Regions from separate parts of the Arthrobacter sp. ok909 genome, predicted to be linked through region 3. Evidence: riboswitches for the same ligand, from Rfam matches in the RefSeq annotation. Region 3 holds a riboswitch; each other region holds the start of a gene.
The links. Region 3 has a riboswitch for thiamine pyrophosphate ahead of thiO (glycine oxidase ThiO). Riboswitches for the same ligand answer to the same signal wherever they lie in the genome.
Positions count from the first base shown of each region.

Region 1: it holds a riboswitch for thiamine pyrophosphate, as region 3 does, so the genes downstream of both, BLR03_RS15950 (ECF transporter S component) here and thiO (glycine oxidase ThiO) in region 3, are expected to answer to the same signal.
Region 2: it holds a riboswitch for thiamine pyrophosphate, as region 3 does, so the genes downstream of both, BLR03_RS25370 (hydroxyethylthiazole kinase) here and thiO (glycine oxidase ThiO) in region 3, are expected to answer to the same signal.
Region 4: it holds a riboswitch for thiamine pyrophosphate, as region 3 does, so the genes downstream of both, thiC (phosphomethylpyrimidine synthase ThiC) here and thiO (glycine oxidase ThiO) in region 3, are expected to answer to the same signal.

Region 1 covers NZ_FNJS01000021.1:22,144-25,344, reverse strand. Annotated here, with positions in the region: gene BLR03_RS15965 (DUF4235 domain-containing protein) at 1-153, opposite strand, end outside; gene BLR03_RS15960 (hypothetical protein) at 537-1,016, shown strand; gene BLR03_RS15955 (heme-degrading domain-containing protein) at 1,013-1,558, opposite strand; TPP riboswitch at 1,745-1,888, shown strand; gene BLR03_RS15950 (ECF transporter S component) at 1,955-2,602, shown strand; gene BLR03_RS15945 (ABC transporter ATP-binding protein) at 2,659-3,201, shown strand, end outside.
Region 2 covers NZ_FNJS01000036.1:41,846-45,046, forward strand. Annotated here, with positions in the region: gene BLR03_RS20530 (TetR/AcrR family transcriptional regulator) at 1-110, shown strand, start outside; gene BLR03_RS20535 (thiazole synthase) at 268-1,080, opposite strand; gene thiS (sulfur carrier protein ThiS) at 1,086-1,322, opposite strand; partial or broken gene BLR03_RS25370 (hydroxyethylthiazole kinase) at 1,393-1,872, opposite strand; TPP riboswitch at 1,855-1,951, opposite strand; gene BLR03_RS20550 (HAD-IIA family hydrolase) at 2,480-3,201, shown strand, end outside.
Region 3 covers NZ_FNJS01000002.1:92,193-95,393, reverse strand. Annotated here, with positions in the region: gene BLR03_RS02675 (thiazole synthase) at 1-303, opposite strand, end outside; gene thiS (sulfur carrier protein ThiS) at 309-545, opposite strand; gene thiO (glycine oxidase ThiO) at 542-1,873, opposite strand; TPP riboswitch at 1,867-1,987, opposite strand; gene thiE (thiamine phosphate synthase) at 2,014-2,721, shown strand; gene BLR03_RS02655 (ferritin-like fold-containing protein) at 2,756-3,201, opposite strand, start outside.
Region 4 covers NZ_FNJS01000040.1:16,624-19,824, forward strand. Annotated here, with positions in the region: gene thiC (phosphomethylpyrimidine synthase ThiC) at 1-1,631, opposite strand, end outside; TPP riboswitch at 1,628-1,735, opposite strand; gene BLR03_RS21230 (amidohydrolase family protein) at 1,815-2,900, shown strand; gene BLR03_RS21235 (VOC family protein) at 2,984-3,201, shown strand, end outside.

The DNA.
Region 1 (3,201 bases), on a different contig from region 3:
GGCCGTGCGCAGCGTAGTGGGGACGTCGTCGTCGTGGCCCTTGGGCGGCTTGTTGCCGGTGGCCTTCTCCCAGACGGTGTCAACGACCTTGGTGCCGACATAACCGGCCAGCAGGCTGACGCCGGCGCCGAGCAGTTTGATGACGAGGCTCATTCTTCGTAACTCCTTGGGAGAGGAAACAGGGCTGCCCCTAGCCTAGCGTTCCTTGCCCGGGCATCCAGACAGGGCCAACGCCCCTGTTTGACGGCGCCCGCCGGACGTACTTTCGAGCATGAAACAGCCCCAGACCCAACCGCTCGGCCATGCCCGGGGCGCCGCGGCGGACAGCCAGAGCTGGCGGCAGCTCTACTTTTGGGCCGCGATCTCCGCCGTCGCGTTCGTGGCAGTGGTTCTGGACGCCGTTGCCCCACCACCGATCCACGGGGGCGCCGAAACCCTCGAGTTCATCGCCCGGCACAAGGCCGTCTACGTCGTCGAACAACTCCTGTGGACCGTGCCCCTTCATTCTTCCGGTTCTGGTATTCGGGACCCTCTTCGTGGCACTCTCCCCGCTCAACAAGAGCCTGGCCCTCATGGCCACGGTGATCGGCGCCCTGCCGTGGGCGCTGTTCCTGGCCGTTCCGGTCACGAGCCGCGGATCGATGATCCTGGTCAATCTCAGTGACAGCTACGCGAACGCGATCAGCACCGCCGGGGCCGATGCCCGGCTCCGCTATGCCGCCGCGGCGGAGGCGGTGATCGCCGAGAACAACACGCCCGCCGCCGTCGGCGCCCTGTCCGCGCTCGGCATCCTGCTGATCTCGCTGACCATGCTCAAGGGCGTGCTGCCCCGCGCGGTGGCCTGGCTCGGGGTGGCCGCGGGCGCGGTTGGCGTGGTGGCGGAGGCACTCCGTTTCGCCGTTCCGGAGCTCTACCTGGTGTACGGCATCCTGATGTGGGCCTGGTTCACGGCAGTGGGGATTGCGCTGATCCGGCTGTCCCGGAGGACGCCGCGCGCGGGCGGCGCCGCCGCCTAAGCTCCCGGGGTGAGGACCGTCCGTAAAGCCTCGACCACGAGGTCGTGGTCCGCCTTCTGCGGCAGCCCGGAGACAGTCACGACGGCCACGGCCCCGGTGCCGCGCACGTAGATGGGGAACGCTCCGCCGTGGGCGGCGAACTCCATCTGATCGAACCAGGCGTTCTCCTCGATCCTTCCGCCGGCAGCGCGGGCCCGGAGGCCCACCAGCAGGGACGGGACCTCATAGCGCTGTGCCGTGCGCTTCTTGGCGTTGATCCAGCGTTCGTTGTCCGGGGTGGCGCCGTCCAGCGCCGCGTGGAAGAGCACCTGCTCCCCCTTGGTGATGTCGACGGCGATGGGTAGCGAGCGTTGCCTGCCCAGCTCAACCAGGAGCAGCCCGAGGTCCAGGGCATTGTCCTTGCTGAACGACGAGAACTGGAGCGCATCCATTTCGGCCAGCACACGGCCGATGAGCGCCGCCAGGGAACCGTGCGGTTGCGGCTCGCTCGAGTCCGGGTCGTACTCGGCGGAGGGATCGGGTGTGGCCGGTGTGTGCGTCAAAATGGTCCAGCTTTCCGGTGGGCGACAAGGCCGCCCGCTCGCGGGTCCGGGGGCCGACAGGTCGACTCTACCAAGCGGTTCTTCCCGGCTGCGGGGAGCGCCTGGGCCAGGCCCCGGATTGTGACAGCACACCACTGAAAACCCGGGCCGTTCGGGTGTAAACTGAGCCAGCCCACAAGGGCGAAAAAATTACGACAGGGGAGCGCCGCCGTCGGGTATCGCCGGAATAGTCCGGGGAAACCAGTGGTGGGCGCTGAGAGTGCGGACAGCCGCAGACCCTCGAACCTGATCCGGTTAGTACCGGCGCAAGGGAGTCGAGTTCTCAGGGTGCGCGGAGGGCGGCGGAAGCCGAGGCCGGCCGTAGCACCCTCCCCTCCTGTTCCTCAGGAGGACGACATGACAGATATTTCAGCACAGCATGGTTCCAGCAGCCGTTCATCGGCCCGGCGCACCTACAACTGGCGTGTGGTGGACATCGTGGTGGCCGCCCTGATCGCCGTCGCCGGGGGCGTCATCTTCTGGGCCTGGGATCAGGGCGCGAACCTGATTTCCACCCCCGTCAACGCCATCTACCCGCCGCTCAGCGGACTCTACGCCGGCGGATGGATGATCCCGGCAGTGCTCGGCATGCTCATCATCCGCAAGCCCGGTGCAGCCCTCTTCTGCGAGACGGTGGCGGCCACGGGCGAGCTCATCATGGGCTCGCAGTACGGCACCACGGTCCTGATCTCCGGGGTCCTGCAGGGCCTCGGCGCGGAACTGGTGTTCGCGGCCTTCCTCTACAAGAAGTTCAACCTCCCGGTGTCCCTGCTGGCCGGAGCCGGCGCGGGCCTCTTCTGCGGCCTGAACGACTCCTTCCTGCCGTGGGGCTGGAACATTGCCTACGAAGCCGGCGACAAGCTCGCCTACATCGTCTTCACCACCATCTCCGGCGCCGTGATCGCCGGCGGACTGTCCTGGCTCGCCACCCGCGGACTGGCCAAGACCGGCGTGCTGGGCTCCTTTGCCTCCCGCAAAGCCGCCACGGAGCCTGTCTTCTCCTGAACCACGTTCCTGAACCCCACTCCGGAACGGCCCTCTTGGAATTGCACAGGCGACTCATGACATCTTCACCAGGCGTCCGCCCGGCCGCCGTCACGGCCCGCGGCTGGGGCTGGCGGCACGCCGGAAGGCCCCGGCCCGCGGTCAGCGGACTTGACCTGGACATCCAGCCGGGGGAGCGCGTGCTCCTGCTGGGCCCGTCCGGCGCCGGCAAATCAACTCTGCTACATGCGCTGGCGGGTGTGCTCGGAGACGGCGCGGCGGGAGAGGCCGGCGACGCCGAAGAATCCGACGAGACCGGCAGCCTGCTGATCGACGGCGCTGCGCCCCGGGCGCAGCGCGGCCGCGCCGGGCTCGTGCAGCAGGACCCGGAAACCCAGGTGGTGCTCTCGCGCCTCGGCGACGACGTCGCCTTCGGCGCCGAAAACCTCTCCGTCCCGGCCGGGGAGATCTGGCCGCGGGTGCGCGAGGCGCTCGACGACGTCGGGCTGGGCAGGCTGCCGCTGAACCACCCGACATCGGCGCTGTCCGGCGGCCAAAAGCAGCGCCTGGCGCTCGCCGGGATCCTCGCGATGCGGCCGGGGTTGCTGCTGCTCGACGAG
Region 2 (3,201 bases), on a different contig from region 3:
TGATCTACGATGGAGCGGCCCTTCAATACATGACCGACCCGAAGGCGACCGACCACCGCGCCTTGTTCTTCATGACGCTTGACGCACTGCTGACTAAAGCCGGCGTCTAAGACTCCCCTGCCGCCAACCGTGGCAACGCGGAGAGGTCAACAACCGAAAGGATCTCCTCCTTGCTCTCCTGCCAGGATGAGGAACCCCTCGTCTTGCGCTGGCTGCGCGAGACGTGCCAGCACCGCTGCTTCCGACAGTGAAGCGGAGTTCATATCCCTAGAGGAACTCGGCCCGGCCCTCCATCGCCGAGGACGCCAGCGCGTGCTCGCGCCGCGGGATCCTGCCTGCCGCTTTCGCCAGCCTCCCGGCGATGACGGCATGCTTAAAGGCCTCCCCCATGAGCGCGGGATTCTGGGCACGGGTCACGGCCGTGGCCAGCAACACGGCGTCGCAGCCAAGTTCCATCGCCAGAGCCGCGTCCGAGGCCGTGCCGATTCCGGCATCGAGCACCACGGGCACGGACGCCCGCGAGACGATCAGCTCGATGTTGTGCGGATTAAGGATGCCCAGGCCGGTGCCGATCGGGGCGCCCAGCGGCATCACCGCCGTCGCCCCGAGGTTTTCGAGCCGCAGGGCCAGCACGGGGTCATCGTTGGTGTAGGCGAAGACCTTGAAGCCGCGGGCCACGAGCTGCTCAGTTGCGTCCACGAGCTCGACCGCGTCCGGCAGCAGGGTGTGCTCGTCGGCAATGACTTCGAGCTTGACCCAGTCCGTCTCCAGCGCCTCGCGGGCCAGTTCGGCCGTGAGTACGGCATCCTTAGCGGTGAAGCAACCGGCAGTGTTCGGCAGTACGCGGATGTTGTGGTCCACGAGCAGCTGGAACAGCGATCCCGTTTCCGCCGGTGAATAGCGGCGCATCGCCACGGTGGTCAGTTCCGTCCCGGAGGCCAAAAGCGCCGAGCCCAGCCCGTCCAGGCTCGGCGCACCGCCGGTGCCCATGATGAGCCGGGATCCGAGCGTCACGCCGTCGATGACCAAGCGGTCGGTACCTGTTCCTAGCCCGGTTGGAAGCGCAGTCGTCTCAGTCATCATCCTCATCCTCCCTGAATTGCCGTAACGAGTTCGATGTCATCGCCCTCGGCAAGCGCCGTGCTGTGCCACTGGCTGCGGGGCACCACCTCGGAGTTGCGCGCTACTGCCACACCCAGCCTTTGGCCGTCCCCGGCCTGCCCGTTGGCGGCAAGTTCCCGCCCTGTGACCTGGCTGACGAGCGTTGCAAGGGAGGCTTTTGCCCCAACGGCGTGGGTTTTGCCGTTCAATGTGATGTTCATGCTGATTCCTTGTTCTGGTCAGATGTGACTGGGTTTGCAGTGGCTGAGCCTGATTCGACACGGACCCGTGCCTGCTGGCCAGGCTCCTAGCAGTGTCCAGAGCGCTTTCGGGCGCATCAACGGCTTCGACTCGCGACCGCCTTGCCTCAGGCCGGCCAGTGCAATGACCCTCCGAAGCGTTGCCGCACACCGCTGTGGGCCGGTGATCCAGCAGCTCGGAGGCCGGCGCCGAACGGACCGGCAAAACGCCTAGAGCCGCCGGGTCAAGAATCCAGGGCGCACTTGATCCGCGGGCTGCTTCGCGCCTGCCGGCCCGCTGGTCTTCGTGCGGGCCGCCGACGTTTACCGGCGCTCCCGACGCCACCCACGCGAACGGCCTCGCCTCGCCAGGAACTTCGGCCATCCCCGGCGCCGCGCCGTCGGAAAGCAGCACATTGGCGGTGAAGTTTTTCAGCACGGTGTTGGTCAGGCACTGGATATGGGGCATGTCTCCCGGGGCCGTTCGGGCATGGCCCAGAACCATGGTCAGGCGAATAGTCATCCGCAACATCTCTTCGCTAGTACGAACTAGATCAGGTGCAACGGGTGTTCTCTCAGCCCCGGCCAGCAGGTCACCCCGTGTCACTAGAACAAACCCTACCCGGACGATTCACACAGGGACCTATCAGAACGGGTAGTCTGAACCATTCCGAATTAGCGTTTCCCCTACCCACAAATGACAGGACGATGGGATGCAAGGCTCACCTCTGAAAGAGGAGACCCTTTTGGAAAGGAAGTCCGATGCTACAAACCTCCAATTCGTGTGTTGATACGTGGATGGGCCGGGAGGCCCTCCATGGTTCCGGTGATCGCCCGGCTGTACCGCGAAACAACGTGGTGACCTGCATCCATGGCCAGGGCCTGATCAAGCAGTCCATCAGGAACATCTTTAACCAGAACACGGCGCCGCCGTCATGGCCCGGATGTTCGACACTAGGTCGGCATGAACGAAATGCTCTTGCGCATGACGTGACCCTCGGCCTGCTAATAGCACGTGTTCGTATTATGAACGCGGCATTCAAATTGAATGATCCGCTCAGCACTAGACACCCAGAGGGAAAGCTTGAGAGAGGAAGCCATCATGTCCGAGGCGAAGGCGAATCTGGAGGACGTCGTCGATGACTGAGCGGTTGATCGACGGATATGATGGCGTGCTCGCGGACCTCGACGGAGTCGTTTACACCGGACCGCGGGCAATCGACGGGGCAACAAAGGCCCTGGAGAGGCTCGCGGGGGAAGGCAAGAGCCTCGCCTACGTGACGAACAACGCGTCCCGCTCGTCCGAGCAGGTGGCGGCCCATCTCCGGGAGCTAGGGGCTCCAGCCAGCGCGGAGCAGGTCTTCGGTTCGGCCTTGGCCGGCGCGGAACTGCTGGCCGGACAGATTGCTGCCGGGTCGGCAGTCCTCGTCATCGGGAGCGAGACCCTCGCGGACGCCGTCAGGGCACAGGGGCTCGTCGTCGTTGGCACGGCCGATGACCGACCGGATGCCGTCATCCAGGGGTTCTCGCCGGGGCTGGGATGGAAGGACCTGGCGGAGGCTGCCTACGCCGTGGCCGCGGGTGCGGTCTGGGTGGCCACGAACACCGATATGTCCCTTCCGCAGGAGCGCGGGATCGCGCCGGGGAACGGTGCCCTCGTGGCGGCGGTTGCCGCTGCTACCGCGAAGTCGCCCTTGGTCGCAGGAAAGCCTGGGGCCGCCCTCTTCGAGACCGCGGCCCGCCACTCCGGCGTCGACCGTGCCATCGTGGTGGGGGACCGGCTCGACACCGACATCCTCGGTGGAAACCGCGCGGGGATGGCCACGGCGCTCGTCCTCACGGGCGTGGACTCGGTCGGCAC
Region 3 (3,201 bases):
GGCCGTGAGTACGGCGTCCTTGGCGGTGAAGCAACCGGCAGTGTTCGGCAGTACGCGGATGTTGTGGTCCACGAGCAGCTGGAACAGCGATCCCGTTTCCGCCGGTGAATAGCGGCGCATCGCCACGGTGGTGAGTTCCGTCCCGGAGGCCAAAAGCGCTGCGCCCAGCCCGTCCAGGCTCGGCGCACCGCCGGTGCCCATGATGAGCCGGGATCCGAGCGTCACGCCGTCCACCACGAACGGATCGGCGAGGGCCCCGGCAGCCGGCAGGGCCGGCGATCCTGCAAGAGTCGTTTCGTTCATGCTGGTCATCCTCCCTGGACTGCCGTAACAAGTTCGACGTCGTCGCCGTCGGCGAGCGCGGTGGCGTGCCACTGGCTGCGGGGCACCACTTCAGAGTTGCGGGCCACCGCGACACCGAGCTTCTGCCCGTCGGCAGCCCGGCCGTCGGGGCCGATGCTCCGGCCCGTGAGCTGGCTGACGAGTGTGCTGACGGAGGCGCCGTCGGCGACGCTCTGCTCCGTTCCGTTGAGTCTGATGTTCATGCTGCTTCCTTGTTGGGGCTGTCCCCGGACGCATCCGGGGTGCGGGAGAAACGGTCGGGGCGGAACCCGGCCCAGCGCGGGTCCGGCGTACCGTCCATGAGTTGACGACAGACGACGGCGGCTGCCGGGGTCAGCAGGACGCCGTGCCGGAAGAATCCCGTGGCGATGATGAGGCCCGGGACGTCCCCGCCTTGCGGGCGCGAGACCCGCCCCAGCATCGGGGCGTTGTCCGGTGTGCCGGGGCGGGCGCGCGCCGTGGCTTCGAGCAGTTCCAGCTCGGCTACAGCGGGCACCAGCTGCTGGGCGTCACGGAGCAGCTGGTAGACGCCGCCGGCGGAAACAGCATGCGGATCCGACGGGCCGTCTTCGCGCTGGGTGGCGCCGATCACCACAGTGCCGTCCTGCCGCGGGACGATGTACACCGGCACCCCGCGCACCATGCCACGCACGGTGGCCGTAAGCAGTGGTTGCAGATGCGCGGGCACGCGGAGCCGAAGGATGTCGCCGTAGACCGGCCGCAGCGGGAGTTGCAGTCCGGCGGGCAGCCCGTCAAGGTTGGCGGCGCCGAGCCCGTTGGCGACCACGGTTTCGGCGGCCCGCACGGAACCGCCGCCCGCGAGCCGGACACCGGCGACGCGTCCGTCCTCCCACAGCAGCCCCACCGCGCGCCGACGGACGAAACGGCAGCGGCCCTCCGCGCCGAGCAGGCTGGTGAGCCGGGCAATCAGCATGCGGGGGTCCACTTGGTGGTCGGCCGGGATATCGAAAGCGCACGAGATGCCGGGGCTGAGCAAAGGCTCCCGACCACGGGCCTCACGCACGGTCAGGGGCTCCACGGTGAGGCCGGAGGCCTGCTGGACTTCCCTCAGGTCCGCGAGCGCGCGCCGGTCCGCCGCATCGGCACCGACTGCGAGGGTCGGCGTCGTCAGGTAACCGGTACCGGACGCTGCCCGGGATCCCGGTCCGGCGGCGGCACCGGCCCGGCTGTCGATCCCCGGACCGGCATCGATCCCGGCCACGAAGGCGGGCCACAGCCGGGAGGACTCAAGCATCAGTTCCAGGAGCTGTTCTTCCTGGTAGTGCAGTTCGCTGACGGGGGCCAGCATTCCGGCGGCGGCCCAACTGGCCCCGCTGCCGGGCGCGTCATCGATCACCACCACGGACCGGCCCGCACGGCTGGCCTCGAACGCGATGCCGTGGCCGATCACCCCGCCGCCGATCACCGCAACGTCAACGGTGAGGTCCTCTGCGAAACCGGGGTCCGTGTCACAAACCCGGGAAGCGGCGTCATCTGCGGCTTCGGCTTCACGGCTGGCTTTTGCATCCATAAAAAATTCCTTCCCTACGCCGGTACTAGCCGGATCAGGTCAAGCGGTCGGCTCTGACGCCCTCTCAGCCGTGCAGCGATGACGTGGCTGCTGCGGGCTCCCGCGGTATGCGCCCAGTTTAGAGGAACTAGGCTGGTGTCATGAGCCAGGACTCCCTCCACACCACCGCCCGCCTCTACTTGTGCACCGACGCCCGGCAGGACCGCGGCGACTTCGAGGACTTTGTGGACGCCGCATTCGCCGGCGGGGTGGACATCATCCAGTTGCGCGACAAGTCGCTTGAGGCGGCCGAGGAACTGGAACTCCTGGAGGTCCTGCACGCCGCAGCGCAGCGGCACGGACGGCTCTGGGCCGTCAATGACCGGGCGGACATCGCCTCCTTGTCCGGGTCTCCGGTGTTCCACATCGGGCAGAAGGATATTTCGCTCGACGCCGCCCGCGGCCTCCTCGGCAAGAACACCGTGGTCGGATTGTCCACCCACAGTCCGGAGCAGGTGGACGCCGCCATTGCATCCTCCCCCGGCCGCAAAGGACTCGACTACTTCTGCGTGGGACCCGTGTGGGCCACTCCCACCAAACCTGGACGCGCCGCCGTCGGCCTCGACCTGGTGCGTTACGCCGCCCAGGCGACCGGCCGGGCGGATGGGGAGGGAACCGGCAAGGTCGACGGCCGGGTCGAAAGCCTGTTGCCGTGGTTCGCGATCGGCGGCATCGACCTCGGCAATGTTGAGCAGGTCGTCGACGCCGGTGCCCGCCGGATCGTCGTGGTCAGGGCAATCACCGACGCCGATGATCCGGCCCACGCAGCCGGCGCACTGCTGGCGGCGCTGGACGCTGCCGATTCCTGAACAGGATCGTTCGGATTTCCGCCCGGAGGCGGTGCTACCCCGCGAGTCCCAGCGCGGCCATCCGGCGCGAGTGGTTTGTGGCGAGTTCAGCCGTCAGAGCCCTGACCAGTTCCCTGGCGCCGGCCTCGTCCAAGCCTGAGAGCCCGCCGAGGAAAGCGTGTTCGAGACTGACCCGCTGGGCCTGGGTCAGTGCCTCGCCCAGCAGGCGCCTGGCCCACAGCGCCAGGCGCGACGCCAGCCGCGGGTCATCGGCCAGGGCCGCCTTGAGCCGCTCCTGCAGCACGGCCGTGGCCTCCTCGGCGGACTGGATCTGCTCGATCAGTTCCCCCGTCGCGGCGTCGACATGCCGGGCGACGGCACGGTAGAAGTCCGCGGAGACGGTGTCGATCACGTAGGCCTTCATGAGGGATTCGTACCAGTCCGCCGGGCGCGTGCGCTCATGGAAGTGGTCCACGGACGGCTGGAACGGCAGCATGGCGG
Region 4 (3,201 bases), on a different contig from region 3:
GCCGTCTTGGCCGGTTCCGCGGGGAGCGTCTCATCGTGGAAGGACTCGGCGGTCACCGGATCCAGGGACAGCGCGAACTGGTCCCGCCAGCGGAACTCAAACCGCGCCTTGGACAGGGCGTCGTCGCGTTCGTGCGCTCCGGGGTGGCCCTTGGCGAGGTCGGCCGCGTGGGCCGCGATCTTGTACGTGATCACGCCGGTCTTCACGTCGTCCTTGTTCGGCAGCCCCAAGTGTTCCTTGGGCGTGACGTAGCAGAGCATCGCGGTGCCATAACGGGCAATCTCCGTGGCGCCGATCGCCGAGGTGATGTGGTCATAGCCGGGTGCGATGTCCGTGACCAGCGGCCCCAGCGTGTAGAAGGGGGCGCCCTTGCAGAGCTCCTGCTGGCGCTCCACGTTCTCCCGAACAAGGTGGAACGGCACGTGTCCCGGGCCCTCCACCATGACCTGCACATCGAACTCCCAGGCCCGCTGGGTGAGCTCGGCCAGTGTGTCGAGTTCGGCGAACTGCGCGGCGTCGTTGGCGTCCGCCGTCGCGCCGGGCCGCAGCCCGTCGCCGAGGGAGAACGAGACGTCGTACTTGGCGAAGATTTCGCAGAGCTCGTCGAAGTGGGTATAGAGGAAGTTCTCCTGATGGTGAGCCAGGCACCAGCCGGCCATGATGGAACCGCCGCGGGACACGATCCCGGTGACCCGGTTGGCCGTCAGGGGGACGTAGCGCAGCAGCACCCCGGCATGGATGGTCATGTAGTCCACCCCCTGCTCGCACTGTTCGATCACGGTGTCCCGGAAGATCTCCCAGGTCAGGGCGTTGGCCTCGCCGTTGACCTTCTCCAGCGCCTGGTAGATCGGGACCGTTCCGATCGGGACGGGGGAGTTGCGGATGATCCATTCGCGCGTGGTGTGGATATCGTCCCCGGTGGAGAGGTCCATCACCGTGTCCGCACCCCACTGGGTAGCCCACTGAAGTTTGTCCACTTCCTCGGCGATGGAGCTGGTCACCGCGGAATTGCCGATGTTGGCGTTGATTTTCACCAGGAACGCCTTGCCGATGATCATCGGCTCGGACTCCGGGTGGTTGATGTTGCTGGGAATAATGGCCCGGCCCGCTGCCACCTCGCTGCGGACCAGCTCCACATCGCAGTTCTCGCGCAGCGCAACGAACCGCATCTCCGGTGTCACGATGCCCTGCCGCGCGTAATGCATCTGGGTGACCGTCCGGCCCTCGACGGCGCGGCGGGGCTCTGGCGGGGCGCCCCGCCATTCCGCGGAGGCGGCACCGCGGCGCACCGCGGACCTGCCGTCGTCGAGCAGATTGCGTTCCCGACCGCGGTACGGCTCCGTGTCACCCCGCCCGGCGATCCAGCCGCTGCGGAACGGGGCGAGCCCCACCACCGGATCGCTGCCCGGGCCGGCCGTGCGGTAGACCCGGAATGGAGGGTTCTCGACGCCTCCCGGCGAGGGTTCCAGCGCGATCTCGGTCACCGGGACGCGGATGCCGTGCTCCGGGTCCGTCGTGAAGGCCAGCGAGTGGGACTTCAGTGACTGCGTCGCGGCAGCCTCGGAGTCGGCAGGCAGGTTTTGGCCGGACTGGTTTTGGATAGGGCTGTGCTGTGCAATTTGCGTATTCACGGAAAATACTCACTTCCTTCGCCGGCATTACCCGGACAGGTTCAACGGTCGCAGGCCGCGTCAGCCCGATCTCAGCCCCTGCAGGGGCACCCGTGTGGTCGTAGATGAAGCTACCACGCGCCGCCGGACGGCTGTCCAGTGTGACGCGGCCGGCGCGGCGACATGGGGACTACCCTTGATGCCATGACCGGCATCATCGAATTCAGCGGCCCCATCCTTACCGGGCCGGACACGGTACGCCACGGCCTCTGGTCCGTCGACGGCCGGCTCACGTTCCACCGGCCCGCCGCCGCGCCGGAGCGCGTGCTGGATGGCTGGGTCATTCCCGGGCTGGTGGACGCACACTGCCACATCGGCCTCGGCCCCGGCGGAGACGTTGCCGAGGACACCGCGGAGTCCCAGGCCGTCACGGACCGCGACGCCGGGACGCTCCTGGTCCGCGACGCCGGCGCTGTCCACGACACCCGCTGGCTCCAGCAGCGCCCGGACCTTCCACGGATCATCCGTGCCGGCCGGCACATCGCCCGCACCCGGCGCTACCTGCGCGGCTTCGCCGTCGAGGTGGAACCGGACGGCCTGGTCGAGGCCGTGCGGAAGCAGGCCCGTGCCGGCGACGGCTGGGTCAAGCTCGTGGGGGACTGGATCGACCGCGACGCCGGCGGCGACCTCGCCGCCAGTTTTCCCGCCGGAAGCCTCAAGGATGCCGTCCAGGCCGCGCACGATGAAGGGGCCCGCGTCACCGCCCACTGCTTCGCCGAGGACACCCTGGATGACATGCTCGACGCCGGGATCGACTGCATCGAGCACGGCACCGGGCTGCTGCCGCGGCACCTCCCGCGCTTCGTGGAGCAGGGCGTGCCGATCGTCCCCACCCTGATCAACATCGCCACCTTCCCGGACATCGCCGCCCAGGCGGAAGCCAAGTTCCCCCGCTACGCCGCGCACATGCGCTCGCTGTGGGAGAGGCGGGCGGAGCGGATCCTGGAAGCCCACGAGGCCGGGGTGGCCATCTATGCCGGCACCGATGCCGGCAGCGTGATCAGGCACGGCCGGATCGTGGACGAGATCTGGGCCCTGCACGCCGCCGGGCTGCCTGCCGCGGCTGCCCTCGGCGCTGCCAGCTGGTCCGCGCGGACCTGGCTCGGCGCGGACGGCATCACCGAAGGGGCCAGCGCCGACGTACTGGTGTGCGCTAAGGACCCCCGGCAGGACCTCGGGACCCTTGCCGGGCTGAAGCATATTGTCCTGCGGGGCCTGCCCACCCGTTAGGAATAAATTGAAGCTTCAAGTAATTTAATACTATGCCAAGGTCACCGAAGCGCCGGTGGCCACCGAACCCCCGGAGAGTTTCAATGACCGCAGAAGCCAGCACCCAGGATCTCCTTCCTGCCACACTCACCATGGGCACCGTGATGCTCAAGGTCGGCGACATGAAGCTCATGACCGACTACTACCAGCGCGCCCTCGGCCTGGACATCGTGGCCGAACAGGACGGCGGACTCTACCTTGGCCGCCGGCAGAAGCCCCTGGTCCATCTGGCCCCCGCCCCGGGCTTGAACCTGCCCTCCCG